Regions from separate parts of the Endozoicomonas sp. ALC020 genome, predicted to be linked through region 2. Evidence: predicted binding sites of a transcription regulator. Region 2 holds the regulator's gene; the other holds the start of a gene.
The links. The regulator PhoB, encoded in region 2, activates phosphate uptake and scavenging genes when phosphate is short. The targets are predictions, from matches to a motif close to TGTCATANNNNTGTCANA.
Positions count from the first base shown of each region.

Region 1 (5,859 bases), 1.8 Mb from region 2:
CTTTTATTTTAACTTCATCTACGACCTGATAGCATTTTTCAGTAGTGATGAAAACTTACCACTAGCCTTTTGCAGTCTCGTTGCCCGAGTAACAGAGCACGCATTGTCAGCAAGAATTACTGACTATCTGGCAGTAAAACTCTTTGGCGGATTATGCTCTATTTGTATGGACCCCATAAGATCCCCTATCGCCGCTGGGGAGTGTTTAAAGCACTTCTACTGTGCAGCATGCATTCACGCATGGACGACACAATCACCTTTGTGCCCTGTGTGCCGACAATAACCCCCAGTCACCTAAAGCGAAGGCCGAGCTATATCAGCCTCCAATCTGGGCAAGATTGCGAGTACCTCCGGTATACCCCTGTTCCAGAAAATGACCGTCTACTTTCAACCTCAGTGCTGATCGAATTTCCTGAATCAATTCATCCTGCTGGCTGTCGTCCTGTAAGAAATGTCGAAGGTCATGGCCTGATTCCGAGAACAGGCAAAGTTGCAGATGCCCCTGACTGCTAACCCTCAGACGATTGCAGTCTTTACAGAAATCTCTTGAGTAGGGGGTAATCAGTCCAATGCGCCCCTGATACTCAGGATGACAATATTCGTAAGCCGGACCCGCATCTTTATTTCTGGCCATTCTGACCCAGCCCTGCTCCAGAAGCTGATCCCTTATTTGTTTTCCGGGGACATGGTATTGATTGAAAAAGCGACTATTATCACCCGTCTGCATCAACTCAATGAAACGCATGGTAACAGGCTGGTGCTTAATCCATTTCAGAAACGCCTCCAGCTGGATGTCGTTGACCCCTTTCATCAAAACCGCATTGACCTTGATAGAAGGAAGACCTTTTGCGAAGGCCTTGTCAATACCCACCAGTATTTCCTGAAGGCGGTCGTGCCCGGTTATTGCTGCAAAGGCTCGGGGGTCCAGACTGTCGATACTGACATTAATCTGATCAACACCAGCAGCCAGCCAGGACTCAACTCTCTGGTCCATTTTGTAACCATTTGTGGTCATAGCCACTTTCTGAATCCCCGGAATGGACTTAAGAGTACTGACAATATCCCTGAAGTCAGAGCGCAGGGTAGGCTCACCGCCAGTGAGGCGAACCTTCTCAACACCCACCGCCGAAAAAGCGGTCACCAGACGTTTAATTTCGGCAACATCCAGCGACTGCTTGTGACGATGCTCATCACAGCCATCAGGCAGGCAATAGTTGCAAGTGAAGTTGCACAGATCAGTCAGAGACAGTCTGAGATAGGGAAACGTTCGTCCCTGTTGGTCTTGTAATGGTCGCATTTCACACCTTTCCAAACACGGGAGGCCCAGACATTTCTGTGTGAACCCTGGCAACCCTGCGTGTAACACGCATCAGGTCACGGCCAGACAACCGTACCTTCATGGTGAGGGTTAGGTTGCGAAGCTCGGCGCTTTATTAAAATTAATTAGGGGCTCATCCTAACCCTAACCCGATAAAATAGCCATGCCTTAAAGGACAATATCGAGTGATACAAATAACAAGAAACAGATTGCTGAATTCATTTATAGCTTTTACTTTAAGAGCAGTTTCAAAAACTGTATCGAGGAGACCTTTCAATGACTGACTGCTGTTCTGCCCCGGGGCTCATGCCCCTGCACGAAGGGCTTGAGAAACTGATGACAGAAACACCGGTCGTCACTGAAACTGAAACAGTGGCTCTGGCTGACTCCCTGGACAGGGTTATCTCTGAGGCAATTATTTCGCCGGTTAACGTTCCGTCCCATGATAATTCAGCCATGGACGGGTATGCAGTCCGTTTCAGTGACCTGGCACCACATTCAATACTGCCGCTGGCCGGAAAATCTCTGGCCGGACATCCCTATCAGGGTTCTATGCCCGCTGGCCACTGTATAAGAATCATGACAGGTGCTTCCATTCCTGTAGGTGCCGATACGGTCATCATGCAGGAGCAGGCCGAGATAACCTCACAGGGTATTGCTTTCAGCAAGCTACCCTCTCAGTCAGGCAATAATGTTCGCCGTGCCGGTGAAGATATTCCTCAAGGTTGTCAGGTTTTTGAAAAGGGACACATCATCAAAGCCCAGGATATAGGTCTGCTGGCTTCATTGGGAATCCCTGAAGTTCCAGTCATTCGCAGAATAAAAGTAGCGCTCTTTTCCACGGGTGATGAACTGAAGCTGCCCGGCGAGACTCTCGGACAAGGTAATATATACGACAGCAATAGGTTTGCAGTATCAGCGATGCTCAAGCGACTGGGTGCAGAAGTGATTGACCTTGGAAAACTCCATGATGACCGCAACGAGATCCGGAAAGCTTTTCTGAAAGCTGATCAGCAGGCTGATGCAGTTGTTACCTCTGGTGGGGTATCCGTAGGTGACGTCGACTTTGTCAAAGATATTCTCAGTGAAATAGGCCATACTTCGTTCTGGAGGCTGGCCATTAAACCCGGCAAACCCTTTGCCTTTGGTAAACTTCCCAACAGTGTTTTCTTTGGGCTACCCGGCAATCCGGTTTCCGCTACGGTAACTTTCCAACAATTGGCAGCGCCCGCATTGCAACATATGATGGGAGCAGAACCAACTCCTGCTGCTGAACTACCAGCAACGTGCCTCACTCCCCTGAAGAAACAACCCGGTCGCCTGGAATTCCAGAGGGGCATTCTCTCAACCAACGAGAGAGGAGAAGCCGAGGTAGTCACATCGGGCAGTCAGGGGTCGGGGATTCTCCGATCCATGAGTATGGCTAATTGTTACATCATTTTGCCCGCTTCCCAGGGAAATATTGAGGCAGGAGAAACGGTTAGAGTGCAGTTGTTCGATAAACTTCTCAGGTAACTACTCCCTGTTCTGCAGGTTGTCGCATCACTCTGGCTCCCATGCTTTTGGGACCTCCGGGTTCCGGCATGGAAAAGGGTTGCCCCGAAAACGAGCACTGTCATATTTCTGCAGTCTTTGCCCTGGTGAGGGTGTCGCAAAAGGGTATGGTCAGCAGGATATATCAAGATCGTCGTTCCCGCGTAGGCGGGAACCCACCACGAACAGTGGATCTCCGCCTTCGCGGAGATGACGGTTTGAAGCTTGAAGCGTTTTAATTGACCTTTTGCGACACCCTCTGGTCCTGGAGGGCTTTTTAAATATTTCAAAAAAATGTCATAACTGTAATATTTCTGAAACAAAACACCTATATTTTCGCCATCATCTCTATCCACACAGCACCAAGGTGCAGAAAATGTCTGAAGCAACAAGTCAAGCCAGCACCAAAGCTGACTATAAATACACCAGCAGGCACTATGGCCGTATCTGGCTGAGAGTTATCCTCTGGATCTATGCTCTCCTGGTTGCCGTCAGCGTAGTGGGCTCTGGTTTTAAAATGGCCGTAGGTGGCGCAGAAGCAGCTGCAGAGCTGTTCAGCTTTGCCAACAACACTATGCTGGCACTGATAGCCGGTACCCTCGCCACGGCTCTGGTTCAGTCTTCCAGTACAGTAACCTCTGTTATCGTTGGCCTCGTGGCTGGCGGCCTGCCGGTAGAGATGGCGATCCCCATGATAATGGGAGCCAATATTGGTACCACCATCACAAATACTCTGGTCAGTCTGGGTCACATGGGTTGCGACAAATCCTTTAAGCGAGCTTTTGCTGCTTCGACAGTTCACGACTTCTTTAACTATCTGGCGGTTCTGATTCTGTTGCCTCTGGAATTGATGACCGGCTTCCTGAGCGATATTTCACAGCACATAGCCGCACTGTTGGTGGGTGGCTCTGCTATTGATATGGGCAGCCTGAATTTCGTCAAACCCCTGACCAAGCCGGCCGTGAATATTGTCAAGGATTTTGCAGGCCTCCTGCCCGACAGCACGCTGGCTGGCCTGACCATGATCGCCTTCGGTATCTTCCTTATCTTCAGCTCGGTCGTAAGACTGGGCAAGCTGCTGAAAAAAGTTATGGTGGGACGTGCCAGGGACATTCTGCACAAGTCTATTGGTCGTGGTCCGATTTCCGGTATTGCCTCCGGTACTGTTATGACCGTAATGGTGCAATCCTCTTCTACTACCACCAGTCTTATGGTTCCTCTGGTAGGCAGTGGCGTCTTCACCGTTCGTCAGATGTACCCTGTTACTCTGGGTGCCAACATCGGTACAACCATCACAGCGCTGCTTTCAGCAACGGCCATCGTCGGTGCAGACGCAGAGCACGCAATGACCATTGCTCTGGTACACTTGTTCTTCAACGTGTTTGCCGTAGCCCTTATCTATGGCATCAGGTGGCTCCGTGAGATTCCTCTCTACGCTGCAGAAAAATTGTCTGATCTGGCTATAAAAAACCGCGCTTATGCATTCCTGTATCTTTTGCTGGCCTTCTTTGTCATACCGGGCCTCGGGATTTTGGTAGCCCGGTAAAGCCTTCCTGATATTCTTAAGAAGCCCTGACCATGTCGGGGTTTCCTCTACAGACCTGTTTCTTTAATTCCTGTTTAAATTGCTATGCTCTGTGGGTTGCCAATCATGGAACAGGAAACCACCATCAGGCATCTGGTCATCCCCCTGACGTTGTCAGTTGTCTTTCACACCTTACTTTTGGGCTATAGCGGGAGTAGTTGGTTGACTGCTGCAAAATCACCCGGCATTCAAATCAAACTGGTGTCTCATCAACCCGACATAACACCTGCCATTGAAAAAAACCTGACCGCTACAGAAGCAATGACCGGCTCGGAATTGACAAAGCCAGATTCTCAGATTGAAAACACTGAACACATTCAAAGCACTGAAAAAACAGAGCAGGCTGAAAAAGCAGAGAACAAGAAAGTCATAACGACCAGAGCCGAAAAGAAAAAGATTCAGCAAGAGTCGGCCAATCAGGAAGAAAACAAACACAGGCACGCAAAACCGGGTGAGCCTCCGGTATCTGCTCTCAACCAGCAGACATCGGGAGAGCCCGTCGAAGAACTCATCACTTCAAAAGCCGGGCATTTGGAGCCTGATGAATTTCAGAAATGGGTGGCTCAACTTCAATACCGGATCAATCGCTACAAAGTGTATCCCTACCAGGCTAAAAGAAGGCGACTGGAAGGAGAAGTAAAAATCAAAATTGAAATCAACTCTGACGGAACACTGGAAAAGGCGACTGTACTGGCCGGTAAAAAGGCATTCGAAGCCAGTAGTCTGAAAGCCATTGAGCGCTCCCTGCCCTTACCGACACCTCACAAGAAATCGGTTACGGTGATTCTCTCCATTAAATATCAGCTGCTGTGACCGGCCAGCTCCTTAAGTTCATTACTCAATCTCACAATTTCGCTGTAGCTGCCGACGCATCAGAGGTTCCCGGAGATTTACCTGGCGTATCAGGGCCTCACTGCCAGCACATCACCACCCAGCTATCACTGATTACACTATAGTTATCGCGTAATTCTGCCAATTCTATCCCGAGGCTTCACCTCTCTTCCCGACGTGCTTTGCCCGCGTGGTGAAGCAGGGGTTAGCTGGCAGAACATGAGCAAAAATGCAAACCGAAAAGAAGTTGAAACACCTATGCAAACTTTTACCACAGTTTTTATTTCGGTTATATTGATCGTTTCATCTCCCTTTGTCTTTGCGATTAAAATAAGCGAAGAACACTTAAAGCAAGGACGACAGCTTATAGATGACATGGACAGGAGAGGAAGTGAGTTTCTGGAACTGGCTGAAAGAGTTCAAACTATCATAACAACCTTTGGGTCTCAGTCCATTTTCACCATCATTCCTCACTTAGTATCTATGAACGAATCTTTAGAGAGAGTTTTTTCATCGTTATCAATGAGCAAAGCTTATTTAGCCACACTCACAAAAACAGTCACGAATGATTCTGAATTGCTAGCAAAAAAGG
Region 1 covers NZ_CP184830.1:719,724-725,582, forward strand. Annotated here, with positions in the region: gene ACOJUO_RS02680 (RING finger domain-containing protein) at 1-283, shown strand, start outside; gene moaA (GTP 3',8-cyclase MoaA) at 317-1,297, opposite strand; molybdenum cofactor riboswitch at 1,286-1,440, opposite strand; gene moeA (molybdopterin molybdotransferase MoeA) at 1,595-2,833, shown strand; gene ACOJUO_RS02695 (Na/Pi symporter) at 3,228-4,397, shown strand; gene ACOJUO_RS02700 (TonB family protein) at 4,503-5,249, shown strand; gene ACOJUO_RS02705 (hypothetical protein) at 5,487-5,859, shown strand, end outside.
Region 1: a site for PhoB is predicted at 3,136-3,153, ahead of ACOJUO_RS02695 (Na/Pi symporter). Genes of this name have one in related genera too.

Region 2 (5,859 bases):
CAAAGAAGTAAGGGAGTCGCTGGCTGCTCAATACAATCTTGGCAACCGGGAGCCCAATATCCAGGTCTTTGATGTGGATGTGCGTGGCGATCGAACCCTGACTCTCAGACATTACCAGCACCAGGGACGTCCACTGGATAAAAGTACAGAGGAATTACTCAGGCACGTACACCGGCTCTGGCAATTTGATGTCAAACTGGAGTCGGTGACCATTGATAACAAGGTAAGCAAAAGCTATCAGTGCCCGGATAAAAAAGATTCCGGGAAGTCTCACTAAAAAGATCTGATTGAAAGACGAGGGTCTTTTTATATTGAAAACTAATAAGAATTAAAAAGCCATCCGAGAGTCTCCCGGACTTAAGCCTCCGTCCGGGTCACCCCGCAGCAAGGGTTGCTATTGCAACCTCACGACTGCATGGATGCAGGAGCAGTAGCTGCTTGGGACGGCCTTAAGTCCGGCAGGCTTCTGGCCCCACATATCCTATCCACTTAAAACCGAATCCCCGCTGCCACGACAGAAAGAACCAGCCCTTCCGTTCAATGCAAAAAATACTGACTACGGTGATAACCAGAAGCTTGATGCCTATTAACGATATTTTCAAAGAGTCAGATGCACGGCTGAATGGCTGTTTTTTAAAAACAAGCAATACCCACTCAAAGCAATTCAATTCATTTGCATGTCTTGATGACTCATAACCGTTTATGTATTGCACAAAATTATTCCTACCATCACATAAAGCGTTATTAAATCTATTTAAATAGTCCATAAAAGCACATTAAATGCTTCCATCAATTTAAAGCTTCCTGTATAAATAGTTACCTCCGTCATTGATAACCATTAATACCCGGTCGAATTAGTCTGAATTGGGAGTTCCTGAATGAACGTTTTTGAAGAAATTCATCACCGCCTGAGCAGTAAAACTCGTATCCGCTCTTTGTTTAAAGATGTTCATGTCGAAGATCTTGAGCGTATCATCTCCAGAATGCAGGACGTAATGCAGGAGAAAGTTGAAGCCCGCAATAAGATTGACGAAGAGCGTCAAGCCAAACTCGAAAACATTGAAGCCGTTAAGCAGATCATGGCCGAACGCGGCATTTCAATGGAAGACTTGGACCATCTGGAAATAGCGACTCAAAAACGTCGTCGTAATGTCCAAAGGTTTACTTTTGAGTACCAGACAGAAGCCGGCGACACTGTCCAATGGGATGGCTCTACCACAGGGCGCTTGCCGCGTGACTTCCAAAGCTACCTGGACCGCACCGGCAAAAAACGTCTGGAATGCGTCGTTGGCGAAGAGTAAGTCTACCTTCGTCAGTATTTCGGGTTCATGCCCGGTCTGCAACTTCTTGAATAGAGACACCAATGGATCAAAGTATCATTCTTTGAAAAACCTCCCCCTCTGACTCGAAGTAATCAGTTGGGGATCCCATTACAGAGTGCTCAGGTGGGACCACTCTCATCAACACTCTGACCAACAGCCCGCAGTGCACCCCACAGCAGGTGTTCAAGAGACAGATACAAACTAGTAAAGAAAATACAAATACGCAAGCCCGGTCTTTGCAGGATGGTTAAAATCCACCACCCTGCCAGCTCCCGGGGATTAGCGTTTCAGAGTAAAGATAGTCAGGATCAGTCTGTAGTACAACAGACTGTTCGCGAATGATGAAACCATGAAAAGATTATTCATTTTTTGATGGTAGTCCTAAAAGCAGAAAAGGTGCCACCGGCCCTTTTCTGCTTTCATGAGTGTTCCAACTCAAGGCATTTTTCCGGAAAGTGGCAAATAAAGCGGCTGCCTTTTCCTGGGTGACTGCTGATCGTGAGTTTGCCTCCGTGTCTCAGCATGACGTGCTTGACGATAGCCAGGCCAAGCCCCGTTCCCCCGGTATTCTGGCTACGACTTTTATCAATCCGGTAAAAGCGCTCAGTCAACCTCGGAATATGCATTGGATCAATACCGACACCATTGTCTTCTACCATCATATGTCCGCCTTCCCCGTCCTGCCACCAGCGCACAAGTATTTTCCCACCCTCGGGTGTATAGCGCACGGCATTAAAGACCAGATTCGAGAAGGCACTGCGCAACTCATTACTGCTGCCTGCCAAAAAGACATCTTCAGGACAATCCAGAGAAATCTGATGCTGGCTTTCACCACTGAGTGCACATCCGTCTTCAACGATACTGCTGAGCAGGGTTTTAACATGAACCCCATTCTCGTCTGCCTGAGCTTCAGCCGACTCCAGTTTGGACAGCAACAGCAGGTCTGCCACCAGATTCTGCATTCTCAGCGACTGCTCCTGCATCCTGTTCAGTGCTTTTTCCCAAACAGGGGGCAGACCTGAATCCGGGCCCAGACTGTCCAGCATGGTTTCGATGTATCCAGACACAACCGTCAGTGGTGTTCTCAGTTCATGGGAGACATTGGCAACAAAGTCTTTTCTCATGACTTCCAGCTGATTCAAGCGCGTGACATCTCTAACGGTCATGAGACGATTGCCTTTGCCATAAACCGTTATATTAAATTGCAGTTGATGATCAGGGTTGATTGGCGAGGGGATCTCAAGAGCTTTTTGATAACCACCCTGCTCAAAGTAGTCGACAAACCTTGGATCACGTAGCAGATTGGTAATCAACTGCCCCTGATCGTCAGGCGTCTTAAGCCCTATCAAAGTTCCAGCGGCGGGATTCCACCATTCCAGGTTGCTCTGATTATCTATCATTACAACACCGTCGTTCAGCGCAGCAGTTGATTCCTGAACACGTTCAATCACTCCGGCCAGCTTTTGCCGGGAACGACTGTGCTGTTTTTGCAATCGATAGATACCATCAAAAATTTGCCCCCAGAACCCTTTACTCTCAGGAGGCTCTTTGCTCCTGGCCTTGGGGTCATTCAGCCAGTCCAGCAGCTTGAAAAGCTGACGGAAGCTCCAGACAAAATAACCTCCCATGACCACACAGAGTCCTAAAAAAGGCTCTCCAAACAACCAGCCCAGGGAAAACCCGACAATCACGTAGGCGATCATGCGGCTCAGCAAATGGGTTTTTGAAATTGTTGTCATATTACTCCCGGCCAGATAACTGCTGAGCACTGAGCATAAAAGGTTTACACCCTCGTTGAGAAACGATATCCAGTACCACGAACCGTTTGCACAAAGGCTTCGTAGTTATCACCTAAGGCCTTACGCAAGCGTCGAATGTGTACATCAACGGTTCGCTCTTCCACATAAACGTTGCCACCCCAGACCTGATCCAGTAACTGCCCACGGGTATAGGCACGCTCCTGGTGCGTCAGGAAAAACTGCAGCAAACGGTACTCGGTAGGTCCTATTTCAGCAGGTGAGCCATCAATAGAGACTCTGTGGCTGACAGGGTCCAGCTCCAATCCCTTGATGACAATGGGAGACTGGTTATCAAATCCGCCTGTACGACGGAGAACCGCTTTTAAACGAGCAGCCAGCTCGCGGGGAGAAAAAGGCTTGGTGATGTAGTCATCGGCACCGGTTTCAAGTCCCTGGATTTTGTGGTCTTCTTCACCTTTGGCCGTCAACATAACAATGGGTATTTCAGAGGTCAGCTCATTGCGCTTCAGACGACGGGCCAGTTCAATTCCAGAGACATCTGGTAACATCCAGTCCAGCAAGATCAGATCGGGTTTGTTATCCACAATCAGAGAGTGCGCTTCTCTGGCATCTGCTGCCTCAAGACAGTCATACCCTGCCATTTCCAGAGCAACGGTCACCATTTCGCGAATCGGTGCTTCGTCATCTACGATCAGAATGGTCTTTCCTGGCATTAATCTCTACCTGTTATCTGTCGATTCGATTTCGGCGGTGACGTTCTGGCATCTATCAGCTGAAGCTCATTAGGGCTATATCAGGATGGTAGTGTCTCAGGACAGCACCTTTCCTATCGCTCAGGCTGTTTCTCACTACTTTGATCAACCGCACTATACACCGGACATTACACCTTTGAAATGTTACAGGCAGATGACACACTAAAGGCTGATATTGCAGCTTAAAAATAAAAAGATCCCTCAGGGTTTACAGGGTAAGGCTTTTCGCCATTTATCCCCACAGCCACCATAAGTAGCAATACTTACCGGGCTCTAAGCCGGATTGAAGATCAAAGATAACTCAACACGAAACCTGCAAATACAATGGCTCCGGCCCAGTGGTTACTAAGAAACGCCTTGAAGCAGGCTTCACGCTCACGACGACGGGTTAACCATTGCTGGTAAACGAAAAGGGCTGCGACAGCCAACAATGAGAGATAATAGAGAGCACCTAACTCCAGTTGATGGCCTGCCATGGCCAGTGTCATCAAGGTAAGTACCTGCAGGCAACCAACAATCAGGTTATCCATCTCGCCAAATAGAATGGCTGTGGACTTGATACCTACTTTCAGATCATCGTCACGATCCACCATGGCGTATTGAGTATCGTAAGCCACTGTCCAGAAGAGATTGGCCAGAAACATCAGCCAGACGATGTTTCCCAACGAGCCACTCTGAGCCGCAAAAGCCATGGGTATCGACCAGCCAAAAGCAGCCCCCAAAACCACCTGAGGCAGATGAGTGTGTCTTTTGGCAAAAGGGTAAGCCGAGGCCAGCAATAATCCGGCAAAAGAGAGCTGGACGGTAAGAGTATTGGTAAAGAGTACAAGAATGAAAGACAAAAGTACCATACCGGAGAAATAGATCAGCGCTTCTTTTTCCTGAATTTTACCCGTTACCAGCGGTCGATGCTGTGTTCTCTTAACATGGCCGTCCACTTTCCTGTCAGCAAAGTCATTAATAACGCAGCCTGCACTGCGCATCAAAACCACGCCGACCGAAAAAATCACCAGATTCTTCAGACTCGGTACACCTTCTGCCGCCACCCAGAGTGCCCACATAGTAGGCCAGAACAACAGATAAATACCAATAGGCCGGTCCAGCCGGGCCAGCCGTAAGAAATCTTTTAAACGGGGAAATCGTTGCAGAACTACTTCAGTGCCTGCCAATACCGCCATTGGTTTTCTGAATTGCATCATAATATTTAGCTGCTTATCTGCATCTTTATTATCATCGCTGAGATTCTTATTGCTCATCGCCCTGAATCATGACCCGCATCGCCAGTTTATCAGGTCAGGCCAGGTTCTCAATCAGGCCATGACCAGACCGACTGCGGAAATCTCTATATTTCACGAGGTAAGTGCTTCGACAAACAATCATTCTTGTAGAGCTTCAGGGTTCAGGATGCTTCGACATGACTCTGGAGTGCTTCTCTGTCTGTTCAGACAGGTCCGGCAAAAAGATTTCACAAACAGATATAGACTTTTCGTGCAAATAAAATAACGACCGCCTTCCCCAGGCTGTTTCATCAGAGTATTTTTCAACCAGATGAGGATTAAACTGACGAGCCGGCAGTTCCGCTACCTCAAATGGTCCCCGACGCATACCGGGATGATTAAATAAAAACTCCCCCAGGGGCTTAGTGCCCAGTTGCAGCAGCTCTCTGTTCGTGCCAATAAGACTGCTGTGAGGCAATACACTTCGTGCAAACACTCTGGGTCGGCCACCACAGATCAGCAGAACCTCCCTGATAGAAGCCATTTTGCTGCAATGTCTGTTTTCGAATGATCCTGCCAACTCACCAGACGTGGACGTAGCCTTTGACTGTTCATAGTTATTGAGAAACTTTAGCTCCGAACAGGTCGGCATAAAGGTCCCGTGACGAATAACCTGAACCCTGAAGTCGCCGTCAAACTCATGTTTCAAACGCTGAGTCAGGGAACCTCTGTCCAGCAGCCAGTCTCTCCAGGGCTCTGGAATCTGCTGTTTCAAATAATGTCTCGGCTTCCAGGATAAGCCTGAAAA
Region 2 covers NZ_CP184830.1:2,544,760-2,550,618, reverse strand. Annotated here, with positions in the region: gene ACOJUO_RS09020 (SpoVR family protein) at 1-277, shown strand, start outside; gene ACOJUO_RS09015 (hypothetical protein) at 879-1,301, shown strand; gene phoR (phosphate regulon sensor histidine kinase PhoR) at 1,742-3,061, opposite strand; gene phoB (phosphate regulon transcriptional regulator PhoB) at 3,106-3,795, opposite strand; gene ubiA (4-hydroxybenzoate octaprenyltransferase) at 4,125-5,012, opposite strand; gene ACOJUO_RS08995 (chorismate--pyruvate lyase family protein) at 5,227-5,859, opposite strand, start outside.